One region of the Vagococcus intermedius genome, then DNA from elsewhere that is predicted to be linked to it. Evidence: predicted binding sites of a transcription regulator. Region 1 holds the regulator's gene; the other holds the start of a gene.
The links. The regulator HrcA, encoded in region 1, represses chaperone genes, less so after heat shock. The targets are predictions, from matches to a motif close to TTAGCACTCNNNNNNNNNGAGTGCTAA.
Positions count from the first base shown of each region.

Region 2: groES (co-chaperone GroES) is a predicted target of HrcA. The motif match lies at 6,002-6,028, and genes of this name have one in related genera.

Region 1 covers NZ_CP110232.1:1,516,769-1,524,903, reverse strand. The annotation lists gene ribF (riboflavin biosynthesis protein RibF) at 1-120, shown strand, start outside; gene hemW (radical SAM family heme chaperone HemW) at 256-1,419, shown strand; gene OL234_RS07105 (YfcC family protein) at 1,456-2,985, opposite strand; gene hrcA (heat-inducible transcriptional repressor HrcA) at 3,237-4,283, shown strand; gene grpE (nucleotide exchange factor GrpE) at 4,306-4,887, shown strand; gene dnaK (molecular chaperone DnaK) at 4,945-6,777, shown strand; gene dnaJ (molecular chaperone DnaJ) at 6,938-8,080, shown strand.
Region 2 covers NZ_CP110232.1:434,551-442,685, reverse strand. The annotation lists gene OL234_RS01945 (NCS2 family permease) at 1-205, opposite strand, end outside; gene OL234_RS01940 (YeiH family protein) at 387-1,400, opposite strand; gene OL234_RS01935 (LysR family transcriptional regulator) at 1,515-2,411, shown strand; gene OL234_RS01930 (amino acid permease) at 2,458-3,837, opposite strand; gene groL (chaperonin GroEL) at 3,995-5,629, opposite strand; gene groES (co-chaperone GroES) at 5,679-5,963, opposite strand; gene OL234_RS01915 (CPBP family intramembrane glutamic endopeptidase) at 6,160-6,807, shown strand; gene OL234_RS01910 (redox-sensing transcriptional repressor Rex) at 6,840-7,481, opposite strand; gene OL234_RS01905 (ABC-F family ATP-binding cassette domain-containing protein) at 7,742-8,135, shown strand, end outside.

The DNA.
Region 1 (8,135 bases):
GCTTGGCATCATTATTTACGTGATGAAGTGAAATTTAGTGGCGTTGAAGGGTTAATTTCACAACTTAAACAAGACCAAGTTGAGACTGAAAATTATTTTTCTAATTGGTCAAATAACTGATATTAGTAAATAAAAAACTTAGTAAAACTATCACTAGCTAAATTTGTGTAGCTTATGATAGTTTTATTTTATGAATAATAATTAAACGAAAGACTATTTTGCATAGTTTAAGAAAAGTATGGAGGTCAGAAAAAGATGACATTAAGCGAGAAAAATCAAGAGATCATACGAACATCTGCATATATCCATATCCCATTTTGTGAACATATTTGTTACTATTGTGATTTTAATAAAGTTTTTTTAGAAGGGCAGCCGGTGGATGAATATATTCAAGCCTTAATCAAAGAAATTCGTTTGAAAAAAGTTAAGTACCCTTCGGATGAAGCTGAAACAATTTATATTGGAGGAGGGACACCGACTTCCTTATCAGCTAAACAATTAGATGTACTATTAGCAGGAATTAGACAAGAGCTGCCTTTCGATGATCGTAATGAGTTTACTGTAGAAGCTAATCCAGGTGATTTAACGGCTGAAAAATTAGCTGTTTTAAAAAATTACGGGGTCAATCGTTTATCGATGGGGGTTCAATCTTTTGATGACCGTTTATTAAAAAAAATTGGTCGAAAACATTCAGCTCAAGATGTTTTTGACACTATGAAAGTTATTGATCAAGCAGGTTTTGATAATGTTAGTATTGATTTGATTTATGCACTACCAGGTCAAACAATTGAAAATTTTGAAGATACGTTACAAAAAGCTTTGGCTTTAGATTTACCCCACTATTCTTTATACTCGTTAATTTTAGAAAATAAAACAATGTTTAATAATTGGGCGCGTCAAGGTCGATTAAATCTGCCAACAGAAGATGTTGAAGGGGATATGTTTGATTTAGCAGCCGTCTATATGGAAAGAGCGGGCCGAATGAAATATGAAATTAGTAATTTTTCACTTCCAGGTCACGAAAGTCAACATAATTTAATCTATTGGGATAATAAACATTACTATGGATTTGGAGCTGGGGCTAGTGGTTACGTTGGAAATATAAGGTATCGGAATCATGGACCTATTCAACATTATTTACAACCGTTAAAGGAAAATAAATTACCCGTTATTGAAGTAGAAGAATTAACGCTCAAACAAAAAATGGAAGAAGAGATGTTTTTGGGCTTACGAAAAGTTGAGGGAGTATCTTATCGGAAATTCACTGAAAAATATGGTTGTGACTTGGAAGATATTTATGGCGAGGTTATCGGAAGACTAGTTGAGTCAGACTTGCTTAAAGAGTTAGATGGCTATATTAAATTGACCGACCGTGGTTTGATATTAGGAAATGAAGTGTTTCAACAATTTATAGATTAAAAAAAGTCTGACAACTGTCAGACTTTTTTATTTTAGTTAAATATAAACACCAACGCCAAGTAAAACAATGGCTAATAGACCAATGGCAATCATTAATGGTGTAACAAATTTTAGCCACTTATCAAATGAAATATTGACCATCGCAAGTGAAGCTAAAACTAAACCAGTTGGGGTGATAAATGAAATGATACCTTGTCCCCAGTTGTAAGCATCCACAATCAATGAGCGATCTAAACCAACGACATCGGCAAGCGGTGCCATAACTGGCATTGATAATACGGCTAAACCTGATGATGATGGGATGAAGAAACCTAGTAAGATAAAGACAAAGAACATTACAGTTGTAAAGACAACCCCACTCATATGTGACACACCTGTACTTAACCATTGCATCAACGTATCGCTAATTTTAGCATCTTCCATGATAATCGTTACGCCACGTGCCAAGGCACAGACTAAAGCAACCCCAAGTAAATCAGCTGCTCCGGCAATAAATTCAGATACGAACGTTTTTTCACCTAATCCGCTAATGAAGGCCATGACAAAGGTAACACCTAAGAATAAGGCAGAAATTTCATCAAATGACCAACCATAATCTTTTACGCCAAAGACCATGATAATAAATGAACCAGCAAAAATTGAAAGTAGAATTTTTTTACGACTATCAAAAGTAGGAGCCTCAGCATCAGGATCTTGTGTTAAGAATTGAGCTTCTAATTCTGATTTTTGATCAAAGATAAGTGATTGACTAGCATCTTTTCTCACTTTTTCGGCATAACGTATTGTGTAAACGATACACATAATAGTTCCGACCACTAGCATGACCAAGCGAAGTCCCATACCATCTGTAAAGTTAATTCCAGCAGTATTTGAAGCGATAACTACTGAAAAAGGATTGACTGTTGAGGCCATTGAACCAATTGAACTTCCAAGATAAATTGTAGCAATCGCAACTAAGGCATCATATCCTGCTGCCATAAAAATGGGAACTAAAATAGGATAGAAAGCGACGGTTTCTTCTGCTAAACCAAAAGTTGTACCACCAATGGCAATTAAAGTAGAGATAATAATAATTAACCATTTTTCTTTACCATCTAATTTTTTAGATAGGGCATTCATTCCTGCAGTAAAGGCTCCTGTCTTATTAATCACACCAATGATTCCGCCTAAAATTAAAATAAATGTAACAATGCCAATGGAATCAGCTAAACCTTGAATCGGTGCGTGTAGAAAATTTTTGATGGCTCCAAATAATCCAGGACGTTTTTCGTCTAATTCTTGATAACTACCTGGGATAGCGACGGGTTTTGAAATCGAACCGTCTTCAAATTTTGCCAAATCAATTTTAATATCATGCTCATCTAAAATTGATTGGTTAGCCTTGATGGGGGCTTGTTCTTTACCGTTTACATCAGTAATAATGAATGCTTTTGACTCAGACTGATACTGAATGGTTTCAAACTTACCGGCAGGGATAAAATAAGTCAGGGCCATTACAAGTAGTAAGACGATTAAGATAACCGTATAGGCTGAGGGGAAACTAAATTTCTTTTTTTCTTTTACCATGTTAACAACTCCTTTAGTTTTTTTGTATCATGTTTATTATAGTAAGTTTTTTGTAATAGGACAATGGCTTCAGTTAAGAAACTACGATAAATAAAAAATTGAAAAAGGCGTTTTTTTAAGCTTTTAGCACTCTTGATGGCCGAGTGCTAAAAAAATAGAGGTTATCTATTGACAAAAAAGATGGCTCTTGGTATATTAATAATGTGATTAGCACTTAGAATGATTGAGTGCTAAAAAAAGAGGTGAGTAGGATGCTGACAGAGAGACAATTAAATATTTTGTATCTGATTATTCAGACCTACACATCAACTGGTGTGCCGGTCGGTTCTAAAACACTGATGAAAGAAGGTATTAAAGCTAGCTCAGCTACTATCAGAAATGATATGAGTGTATTAGAGGAGTTTGGCTTAATTGAGAAAAATCATTCATCATCAGGCCGTGTCCCATCAGTCAAAGGCTATCGTTTTTATGTTGATTATTTACTAAAGCCGTCAACCGTTAGTCAGGGTGAATTATCAGTGATCAAACAGTCCTTTGGCCAAGAGTTTCAAGCTATTGATGACATCATAGAACAGTCAGCTAAGATTTTATCTGAACTGACGAGTTATACGGCATTTTCATTAGGTCCAGAGGTCAAAGAGCGACGCTTGACAGGTTTTCGCATGGTACCGTTGAACAATCAACAATTAATGGCAATTATTGTCACCGATAAAGGCAATGTTGAAAGCCAGGTATTTACCATTCCTCAAGGTGTTTCCAGTGAAGATATTGAAAAAATGATTAAAATTATCAATGACAAATTAGTTGGTGAACCGCTGTTGACGGTCTATCATAAATTAAGAACAGAAATCCCAATGATTTTACAAAAATATTTCCAAACACCAACAGGGATGATGTCCTTGTTTGATAATATTTTGGGACAAGCTTTTGAAGAGCGAGTGTTTGTAGGCGGTAAAATGAATTTATTGGATTTTGACATTTTAACAGATGTTTCAGAATTTAAATCAATGTATTCATTGATGAATAATCAAGAACAAGTAGCGAGTCTAATTGTTCCACCGACAGATCAAATCGCGATTCGAATTGGTAATGAATTAGAAAATGAGTTATTAGAAAAAATGAGTTTAATCACGGCTTCTTATGAAGTACCGGGGCATGGTAAAGGGACAATTGCTTTATTAGGACCAACTAGTATGTCGTATTCTAAGATGTTTGGTTTAGTTGATGCTTTTAGAAATGAGCTCTCCCATGAGTTGACAGATTACTATCGCTCGTTAGATTCATCATCAATAATGTAGGATCAGAAAGGAAGTATCAAAAGTGACAGAAAACAAAGAAGAATTAAACAAGCAAGAGACAACTGAAGAGGTTGATGAAGAGACAAAAGCTAAGATTGATGAAATTTTAGGTGAAACAGAGGCAGATTTATCATCAGAAGAAGTGCCTGAAAAAACTAAAGAAGAATTGTTACAAGAACAACTTTCAGAAATGGAAGATAAATTTTTACGTGCACAAGCAGAAATTGCTAATATGCGTAATCGTAATATTAAAGATCGTGAAGCGGCAGCTAAATACCGTTCACAAGATTTAGGAAAAGAATTATTACCAGCTATTGATAACTTAGAACGAGCTCTTGCAATTGAAGTAACGGATGAGCAAGGAGAAAGTTTGAAAAAAGGGATTGAGATGGTTATGGAAAGTGTGTTACATGCCATGAAATCAGCTGGAATTGAAGAAATCTCAGCAATGGGTGAGATTTTTGATCCTAATTTACATCAAGCAGTTCAAACGGCTCCTGTCGAAGGAAATCAAAAATCAGATGAGATTATTAATGTCTTACAAAAAGGCTATATCTTACATGATCGAGTTTTAAGACCGAGCATGGTGATTGTTGCTCAATAAGAATAGCTGTATCATATAACTAATAAAAAAAATCAATTACTAAAGGAGAAATTAATTATGACTAAAATTATCGGAATTGACTTAGGAACAACTAACTCAGCAGTTGCAGTTTTAGAAGGTGGAGAAGCTAAAATTATCCCAAACCCAGAAGGTAACCGTACAACACCATCAGTAGTTTCATTTAAAAATGGGGAAATTCAAGTAGGGGAAGTCGCAAAACGTCAAGCTGTAACAAACCCTAATACAATTGCTTCAATCAAACGTTACATGGGTGAAGCTGGTTACAACGTTGAAGTTGAAGGTAAATCATATACACCACAAGAAATTTCAGCGATGGTTTTACAATACTTAAAAGGTTTTGCAGAAGATTATTTAGGCGAGCCCGTTACAAAAGCAGTTGTAACAGTTCCGGCTTACTTTAATGATGCACAACGTCAAGCAACAAAAGATGCGGGTAAAATTGCTGGTTTAGAAGTAGAACGTATTGTTAACGAACCAACTGCAGCAGCGCTTGCTTATGGTTTAGACAAAACAGATAAAGAAGAAAAAGTCTTAGTATTTGACTTAGGTGGCGGTACATTTGACGTATCTATCTTAGAATTAGGCGATGGTGTCTTTGATGTATTATCAACAGCTGGAGATAACCACTTAGGTGGAGATGACTTTGATGATAAAATTATGGACTACTTAGTTGCTGAGTTCAAAAAAGAAAATGGCATTGATTTGTCACAAGATAAAATGGCCGTACAACGCTTGAAAGATGCTGCTGAAAAAGCTAAAAAAGATTTATCAGGTGTTTCAAGCACACAAATTAGCTTACCATTTATTACAGCGGGAGAAGCAGGTCCTCTTCACTTAGAATTAAACTTAACTCGTGCTAAATTTGATGAATTAACATCAGACTTAGTCGAAAGAACTAAAATTCCAGTTCGTCAAGCACTTAAAGATGCCGGATTATCACAATCAGATATTGATGAAGTGATTTTAGTTGGTGGTTCAACACGTATTCCAGCAGTTGTTGAAGCGGTTCAACGTGAAACTGGTAAAGATGCTAATAAATCAGTAAACCCAGATGAAGTAGTAGCAATGGGTGCTGCTATCCAAGGTGGTGTGATTACTGGTGATGTTAAAGATGTGGTCTTATTAGATGTTACACCTTTATCATTAGGAATTGAAACAATGGGGTCAGTTTTCACTAAATTAATCGACCGTAATACAACAATTCCAACAAGTAAATCACAAGTCTTCTCAACAGCAGCAGACAATCAGCCAGCAGTAGATATTCATGTTTTACAAGGTGAACGTCCAATGGCGACAGATAACAAAACATTAGGTCGTTTCCAATTGACAGATATCCCAGCTGCACCGCGTGGTGTCCCACAAATCGAAGTAACATTTGATATTGATAAAAATGGTATCGTAAATGTTTCTGCCAAAGACTTAGGAACACAAAAAGAACAAACTATTACAATCAAATCTTCTTCAGGTTTATCAGATGAAGAAATTGAAAAAATGGTGAAAGATGCTGAAGCTAATGCCGAAGCGGATAAAGCGCGTAAAGAAGAAGTTGATTTACGCAATGAAGTCGACTCATTATTATTCACTGTTGATAAAACTTTAAGTGAATTAGAAGGTAAAGTTGAAGAAGAAGAAGTTAAAAAAGCAGAAGTAGCTCGCGATGAATTAAAAGCAGCTGTTGAAGCCAATGATTTAGAACAAATGAAAGCTAAACGTGACGAATTAAATGAAATCGTGCAAGCTTTAACAGTTAAATTATACGAACAAGCAGCAGCCGCTCAAGGTGGAGCTGAAGGAATGGATCCTAATGCCCCTCAAGGAAGTGCTGATGATGTTGTAGATGCTGACTTTGAAGAGGTTGACGATAAATAAGTCGCTAACACATAATCCGGAAAAGCCAAAGCTATCAGTCTTTGGCTTTTCCTACTTATTAGCATAAAATTATGCTAGAACCTATTTGGAAAATCTTTATTTTATGGTATGATTATTAAGCTTTGAAAACAAAGGAAATTAGAGATGTGGAGGGGAACCCATGGCCAAAAGAGACTATTATGAAGTTCTGGGTGTGACCAAAAGTTCAACTGATGCGGAAATAAAAAAAGCGTATCGTAAACTTTCAAAACAGTATCATCCAGATATTAACAAAGAGGCAGATGCAGAAGATAAATTTAAAGAAATTTCAGAAGCCTATGAGATTTTAAGCGACCCCCAACGTAAGGCAGCATACGATCAATATGGGCATGCTGGAACAGACCCTAATTATGGTGGCGGTGCTGGTGGCTTTGGTGGCTTCGGCGGTGGTGCTGCTGGTTTTGGTGGCTTTGAAGATATTTTTGAATCATTTTTTGGTGGCGGCGGCGGTCGTTCTGCTAATCCAAATGCGCCTCGTCAAGGATCAGATTTACAATATTCATTTGATCTGAAATTTGAAGATGCTATTTTTGGGATTGAAAAAACAATTCAATATAATCGTGAAGATACTTGTACAACTTGTGATGGGTCTGGTGCTAAAGCCGGCACAAGCCCTAAGACATGTGGCAAGTGTCATGGACAAGGAACGATTAATGTTGAACGTCAAACACCTTTAGGTCGTGTAATGACACGCCAAACTTGTGACGAATGTCAAGGACAAGGGCAAACGATTGACACGCCATGTACAGATTGTCATGGGACTGGTCGTATTAAGAAAAAACATTCTGTTAAAGTGAATGTCCCTGCTGGAGTTGAAGATGGACAACAAATGCGCTTATCAGGACAAGGAGAAGCCGGTATCAATGGTGGTCCTCATGGTGATTTATTTGTTGTTTTCCGCGTAGAAGATAGTGATTTATTCGATCGTGATGGTTCAGAAATTTATTACGAATTACCGTTGAGCTTCTCTCAAGCAGCATTAGGTGATGAATTGGAAGTACCAACTGTGCATGGTAAAGTGAAGTTGAAAATACCTGCAGGGACGCAAACAGGAACAACATTCCGTTTGCGTGGTAAAGGAGCACCTAAACTGCGTGGTACTGGAACAGGTGATCAACAAGTGACTGTTCGTATCTTAACACCTAAAAACTTAAACGAAGCTCAAAAAGATGCTTTACGTGCATTTGCTGAAGCTGGTGGCGATAAAGTTGCAGAGCAAGAAGAAGGTTTTTTTGATAAAATGAAAGACGCTTTTAAACGTTAAAAAAAGAGCTAAGAAACCTTAAGGGATTCTTAGCTCTTTTTTTTTGTCATGTTGT
Region 2 (8,135 bases), 1.1 Mb from region 1:
TGATAACAATCGGAACATTACCAAAAAGTCCCATGATTAAACAACCTAAAACTGAGATAATAATTGTGCCAAAAACACTTAACTGTGGAGGAATACCCGCCTCAGCTAAAATCATCGAATTAACAATGATGACATAAGATATTGCGAAAAATGATGTTAATCCCGCTAATACTTCTTTTTTTACATCAATACTTTGATTCTTCAAAACTTATCTCTCCTTAACTTTTATAAACAAAAAAAGTATAGACGGATAGTGTAAAACCCACCCACCTATACATATAGTCTATAATATTTAGTTTTAAAAAAACAGTAATCGCTGTTTTCAGTTTAACGTCTATTAATGTATCATCATTCTTTCAAGAAAGCAAGCGCTATCTTGTTTAAAATTAGGACCTAAATAAGACAAAAATCAAGATAATTGCTAATAAGACTTGTCCTATACCAATTGAGCCACCATAAAGCATCGCCTTTGGTCCTTCTTTAATCAGATCCCTAAATTTAACACGCATCCCAATTCCTGCTAAGGCAATGATTTCAAATTGATTACTTGTTTTTTTAGCAATTGACGATAATTCGTCCGGTATTAAATTTAAGGTTACAGCCAAACAACAAGCGAAAAAGGCTAAAATGAACCGAGGAATTCCTACCCGTTTTACTTGCTCTTGTTTGCGACTTCTTCTTAGAAGGGGTTCGCCTTCTCTGGTATTAAATTTTGAAAAAACAATAGCAACCACTACTAAAAAAATAATTCTGATAATTTTAAAGATAGTCGCATATTGCGTAACATCTTCATTAACTAGTTTGGCAGAAGCAATGACCTGCCCGACAGATTGTAAAACCCCACCAATCATCGCACTCGTTGGAATTACTTGATGTTGGTATAAATAACCTGTTACAAGTGGCAAAGCAACCATTAAGATGGTACCTGTTAAATTAACAATCGTAATCGAAATGCCTTTATCTTTGTCATCTGCCTCAACAACAGGGCTAATTGTTCCAATCGCCGAAGAACCACAAACGGCATTCCCTGCTGACATTAGTAAGGAAAATTTCTTAGAAAAACCTAACCAACTTCCTAGATGATAGGCTAAGACAACTGTACCAATCATCTGTAATATAATAAAGCCTAGCCCTTGCCAGCCTACCGCCAATACGTCTTTCATATTTAAGGTTAGTCCTGTTAAGGCGATTGAAATTTCTAACAACCGACTTTCTGAAAAACGCACCCCCTTAGACAAATGTGACTGATTTAAAATGGTGTTCCCACAAATAATTCCTAACAAAATCGCAAATAACGAGGCCCCAACTTGTGGAAAAAAATTGCCTATTGCTTGCGAGATAAGACCAAGACTTAGACATGCTATAAATCCAGTACTAATTTCTTTCACTTTTAAACCCATTAACAACACTCCTACTCTCTCTATTTCATAAAATAAGCATACCACGTCAGTTTTATAAAATTAAATTATATATTATAATATAACTATCACATAAACTTATAAAGGAGTCTCAGTATGCTAGATTATCACTACCAAACATTTTTAACGCTTTGTCATGAGAAGAATTATACTCTGACTGCCGAGAAATTATTCATCACTCAACCAGCTGTCACACAACATATCAAATGGCTTGAGGCTTATTATCAAACCAAATTAGTTAGCTATCGGAAAAGACAATTTAGTTTAACCCCCAAAGGTGAAGAACTTTACAATTATTTAACCCAACTACAAGCACAAATCAATAAAATAGAAACGACTATGAAAGCTGCTCCTAAAGAACTTCAGGTACTCAATTTTGCTGTCACCTTATCCATTAGTGATTACTATTTGACTACTATTATGCCTAAATTAGCAAAAAAGTTCCCTGACTCACACCTAAATTGTCTTGTTGAAAATACTGACAGTATCTTAACAAAACTCAAAACAGGAAAGCTTGATTTTGCCTTAATTGAAGGAAACTTCCCCAAAGAGTACTACTCTTCTCACATTTTATCCACAGAAGCATTTATTGGGGTCTTATCTCAGCAAAATTCTTTAGCCTCTAAACAAAAACTTGATTTAAATGACTTAAAAAATGAAACACTAATTATTAGAGAAAAAGGGTCTGGATCCCGCCATATTTTAGATAATTTGCTGATAGAGCAAAATTTAACTATTAATGATTTTAAAAGAAAAATCGAAATTGGTAGTCTTGATAGCATGACTAGTTTAGTTAAAGAAAATGAAGGGATTGCATTTCTATATCAAACAGTTGTGGCAAATGACCTAGCCAAAAAAACGTTAAAAAAAATAAGCATTCCTCACTTAGAAACACACCATCAGTTTAATTTTATTTATTTAAAAGATAGTCTTTTTTCAGAGAAATGGCAACGTATCTATCATTTATTATTACCTATCTTTACATCTAATTAGCCAAAATAGCCACCTTAAAAGGTGGCTATTTTGGCTTAATGATATTTCATCTTTTTTTACTAATAATCTCATAGCTAACGAGTGTTACACTCACAAAAGTAAGCCCGACACCAATTGAAATTCTTGTTTCTGGATTAAAAAACATGCAAATTAAAATAAAAAACAGACTAAGTAAGGCAAAGTAATTACTAAAAGGATACAAGGGTAACTTGAAGGGATGGTTGCGCCACTCTTTCTCGTGAGCTTGCCTAAATTTCAATTGGCTAAATAAAATGATAAACCATGGAATCATACCCGGCAAAACACTTGAACCAAAAACAATTACAAATAAATTACTTTCTTTACCTAAATAATCAGCAGTAAAATGATTAAGAATAAACCCAACTAATATTCCTAGCCCCATCGTAATAACTGGCATATAAGGGACTTTATAGCGTGATAACTTTGTCATGAATTTAGGTAAATCGCCTTGTAAGCCTAGTGTATATAACATTCTACTTGCACTGAAGATACCCGAATTACAACCTGACAATGCTGCTGTTAAGACAACAAAGTTTATAATACCAGCGGCAACAGTAATTCCAAACTTAGCAAAAGTTGCCACAAAGGGTGAGCCGATTTCACCAATTTGATTCCAAGGATAGATCGTCACAATCACAAATATTGCCCCAATGTAAAAAATTAAAATACGTGACACAATAGAACGAATTGCTTTTACAATATTTTTTTGGGGGTCTTCTGCCTCACCAGCGGTAATTCCAATCAATTCAATCCCTTGATAGGCTGCAATTACAATTGATAAAGAAAAAACAAACCCTTTAATTCCCCCTGTAAAAAATCCTCCATGTTGCCATAAATTACCAAGACCTAAGGGGATGCCATGATTTCCGACACCTAAAAAAATCATCAAAAAACCTAGCATAATCATCACAATAATGGTCACAACTTTGATCAAGGCAAACCACATTTCAATTTCACCATAAACTTTTACCGAAATAAGATTGGCCAAACACAATATTCCAATGATAATAATTCCTATTAACCAATTAGGAAAATCTGGCCACCAAAAAGCCAAGTAAGCTTCTACCGCAATAACTTCGCTAATACCTACTAAAAAATATTCAAAAACGGTGCTCCATGCTGCTAAATATCCCCATCTAGGATGTAGATAGGTTGTTGCCAAATTTGCAAATGAGCCTGTTGTTGGACTAATATAAAGCATTTCCCCTAATGCCCTCATCACAATATACAAAATTAACCCTGAAAAAGCGTAAGCTAATAAAACAGATGGTCCTGTCCATTTGATTGTCGCAGATGACCCCATAAATAATCCGACACCGATTGTTCCCCCCAGAGCAATCATCTGCATGTGCCGTGATTTTAATGCCCCATTTAACTGTACTGTTTCTTCTTTACTTTCTAACATCCCCATCAAAACCTTTCCTTACAAATATAACTCATTATATTTTAATCTTTTTATAATGTAAAACACATATTAGGGAGGGTTTTTAGACTTTATCACTAAAAAAAAGAACTCTCCAATTAGAGAGTTCTTTTTTAGAATAAAGCATGATGTTAAAACTCTACATCATACCGCCCATCATTGATGGGTCCATACCGCCACCTGGCATTGGTGGCATTGGTGATTTTCCTGGTTTTTCAGCAATTACAGCTTCTGTTGTTAAGATAAGTGATGCAACACTTGCTGCATTTTGTAAAGCAGAACGCGTCACTTTAGTTGGATCAACAATACCAGCCTCAATCATATCTACCCATTCATCTGTTGCCGCATTAAAACCAATTCCTAATTCAGCTTGTTTTAACTTATCAGCCACGACAGAGCCTTCAAGACCTGCATTGTTAGCAATTTGACGAACTGGTTCTTCTAAGGCACGTAGTACGATATTAATACCTGTCTGTTCATCTCCTGTTGCTTCTAAGGCAGCTACTTTGTGAGAAACATTTACTAGAGCTGTTCCCCCACCCGAAACAATACCTTCTTCAACAGCAGCACGAGTTGCATTCAACGCATCTTCAATACGAAGTTTTAATTCTTTTAACTCTGTTTCAGTTGCTGCTCCGACTTTAACTACTGCCACACCACCTGATAATTTAGCTAGGCGCTCTTGTAATTTTTCACGGTCAAATTCTGAAGTTGTTTCAGTAATTTGTGAGCGAATGAAATTAACACGATCTTCAATTTTAGCTTTATTGCCAGCACCTTCAACAATCGTTGTGCTATCTTTTGTTACCACAACATTACGGGCTGTTCCTAATGACTCTAACGTTGTTTCTTTTAGATCCAAACCTAAATCATCCGTAATTAATGTTCCACCAGTTAATGTAGCAATGTCTTCTAACATAGCTTTACGACGGTCACCAAAACCTGGGGCTTTGACTGCTGCCACATTAAATGTTCCACGAATTTTATTTAAAACAAGTGTTGGTAATGCTTCACCATCAATGTCATCAGCAATGATTAATAACGGTTTACCTTGTTGTAAGATTTGTTCTAATAAAGGCACAATCTCTTGAATATTTGAGATTTTTTTATCTGTGATTAAGATATATGGATTGTCTAGTACAGCTTCCATTTTATCCGTATCGGTTACCATATATTGTGATAAGTAACCACGATCAAATTGCATACCTTCCACGACATCTAATTCTGTTTCAATCCCTTTAGACTCTTCAATCGTAATGACACCATCATTTCCAACACGATCCATCGCATTTGAAATTAATTCACCAATTTTATTTGAGCCTGAAGAAACAGCAGCTACTTGAGCAATTGATTCTTTTGAATCTACTTTTTTAGAAATTGCGTGTAATTCTTCCACAGCAGTACGTGTTGCTGTTTCAATCCCACGACGGATCCCAATTGGGTTAGCACCAGCTGTAACATTTTTAAGTCCTTCACGCACAATCGCTTGAGTTAAAACGGTCGCAGTCGTTGTACCGTCTCCAGCGATATCGTTCGTTTTAGAAGCTACTTCTGAAACTAATTTAGCTCCCATATTTTCAAAATGGTTATCTAATTCAACTTCTTTCGCAATTGTTACCCCATCATTAGTAATAAGTGGTGAGCCAAATGCTTTTTCTAATACAACATTACGCCCCTTAGGTCCTAACGTTACTTTTACAACATCTGCTAATGTATCAACACCCTGAACCATTGCTGCACGTGCATCTACTGAAAATTTAATATCTTTTGCCATTTTACGTCACCTCATAATTATTTTTTATTTATGTTTTATAAGTTATCGTTTATTGCACAATCGCAATAATGTCTTTTTCGTGTACAATTAAGTAGTCTTTGCCTTCGTGTTTTACTTCTGAACCGGCATATTTTTCAAAAAGAACTTTGTCTCCAGCTTTAACTGATAATGGAAGTTTTGTACCATCGTTAGACATATAACCGTCTCCAATTGCTACAACATTCCCTGTTTGCGGTTTTTCTTTAGCAGCTGAAGTTAACACTAACCCGCCAGCAGTCACTTCTTCCTCTTGGACTACTTCAATTACAACACGATCATTTAATGGTTTTAACACTATAAATCCCTCCATCTATTGAAATTTTTGATTATGAATTAGCACTTGTTACAACCGAGTGCTAACTCACTTATTCATCATACTCATAAATGAATTATTTGGCAAGTCATATGGTGTTTTTTTTTTGAAAAATAACCTGCTTTTCTTACTTTATGCTATACTAATGAAATAATTATCAATAATAAAGGAGTTTACTATGAGTCTTACAAAATATACAATTGCTACACTATGTGGCTACACCCTAATCTTTTTTAGTCCCATCATCGCAATTCCCTTAAATTTAACCGCTCAACAATCTATTACTTTAACAGCTGGGAGTTATTTTTTAGGCGCTGGGCTTTTATTATTCTTTAATAATCGTTTAAAAGAAGTTCCCCCAATTGAAAAAAAATCGGGAAATTTCCCGATTTCTAAAGTTATACTGTGGGGATTATTAGGAATTCCCTTAGCCTTTTTTGCTCAAACCTTTGCCAATCTTTTAGAACAACTACTTTTTCATACGGTACCCGAATCAGAAAATACTCAGAATATCGTAGAATTAATAAAAACCGCGCCAATTTTTATGATAGCAGTAAGTATTGCTGGGCCTATTATGGAAGAATTTGTTTTTCGTAAAGCCATTACTGGCTTTTTAAGTAAGTACATTTCTAGTCTACTTGCTGGCATAACTAGCTCTTTTTTATTTGCCTTAGCTCACGCTGACGGACATATACTTGTGTACTTTGCAATGGGGATGACCTTCTATTATCTTTACCAAAAAACTGGAAGTATTTGGACTTCTATCGTGACACATTGTTGTATGAATGGTCTTGTGATGTTGTTACAATTAAGTATCTTGCAATAAAAAGAAACCTAGACACTTGTCTAGGTTTCTTTTTATTCTTCTGATTCTGTGTAGTGATTTAAGAAGTAAATTAATGTTTGTAACTCATTTGTTAAATCAACACTTTGAACTTGAACATGCTTAGGCGTTGTTAGACGAACTGGTGTAAAGTTCATAATGCCTTTGATTCCAGCATTGATTAACAAGTTAGCTGTATCTTGTGCTTCAGAAGCTGGAATAGCCAAAATAGCAATTTCAATTTGTTGTAATTTAATTTGTGATTCCATATCACTCATTGGATAGACTGGAATCCCATCAACAATCCGTCCTACTAGGTCTTCTCTTACGTCAAAAGCCGCACTAATACGAATATTATTGTTTTGATGGAAGCCGTACTTTAATAAGGCATTCCCTAAATTACCTACCCCAATTAACGCAACATTTGTTAAGCGATCTTCACTTAATGTTTTAGAGAAAAATTCTAATAAACTCTCGACATCATACCCATAACCGCGTTTTCCTAACTCTCCAAAATAAGAAAAATCACGACGAATAGTCGCACTGTCTACCTTAACGGCATCACTCAATTCAGTTGATGACACTTTTGTTTTACCAGAATCCAATAAAACCTTAAGATAACGGTAATACAAAGGTAGTCTTTTAGCTGTGGCTTTTGGTATTGCTTGATTTTTCATACTATATCCTCCTTTAAAAATATCTGTTCTCGACTGATTGCTCTATTTCAATGCTTGTCTACTTTTAAACAAGCTTATATCTAGTATCAAATCTCGATAGCTTAATAAATACATTACTATAATACCAGTATACCTCGTTAAAATGCAATTTTCCTGTTTCGTTTTGTGAAATATCTCCTATAAAAATGGCAACTTTCTTTTCTCAATAATAGCAAGTGTGATAGACTATTAACATACTACTTATTTTAGAAGGAGACACTATGATTTTACTACAAGCCAATCAAGTAGCTCGACATTTTGGTGCCGAAGTTTTATTTGATCATATCCAATTAGAAATACAAGATCGCAGCCGCATCGCCTTAGTCGGTCGAAATGGTGCCGGAAAATCGACACTCTTAAAAATCATTGCCGGTATTGATGAACCAGATGAGGGAACTATCTCTAAAACTAAAGCCTTAACCATTGGCTACTTAGACCAACACACCGGTCTAAGCAGTGACAAAACTATCTGGGAAGAAATGTTAACAGCTTATGACCAATTACGCGCCTTAGAGACACGCTTGCGACAATTAGAATATAAAATTGGACAACCTGAGTTACTAGCCGATGAAGAAGCCTATGCTCGGCTTTTGAAAGAATACGATCAGTTACAAC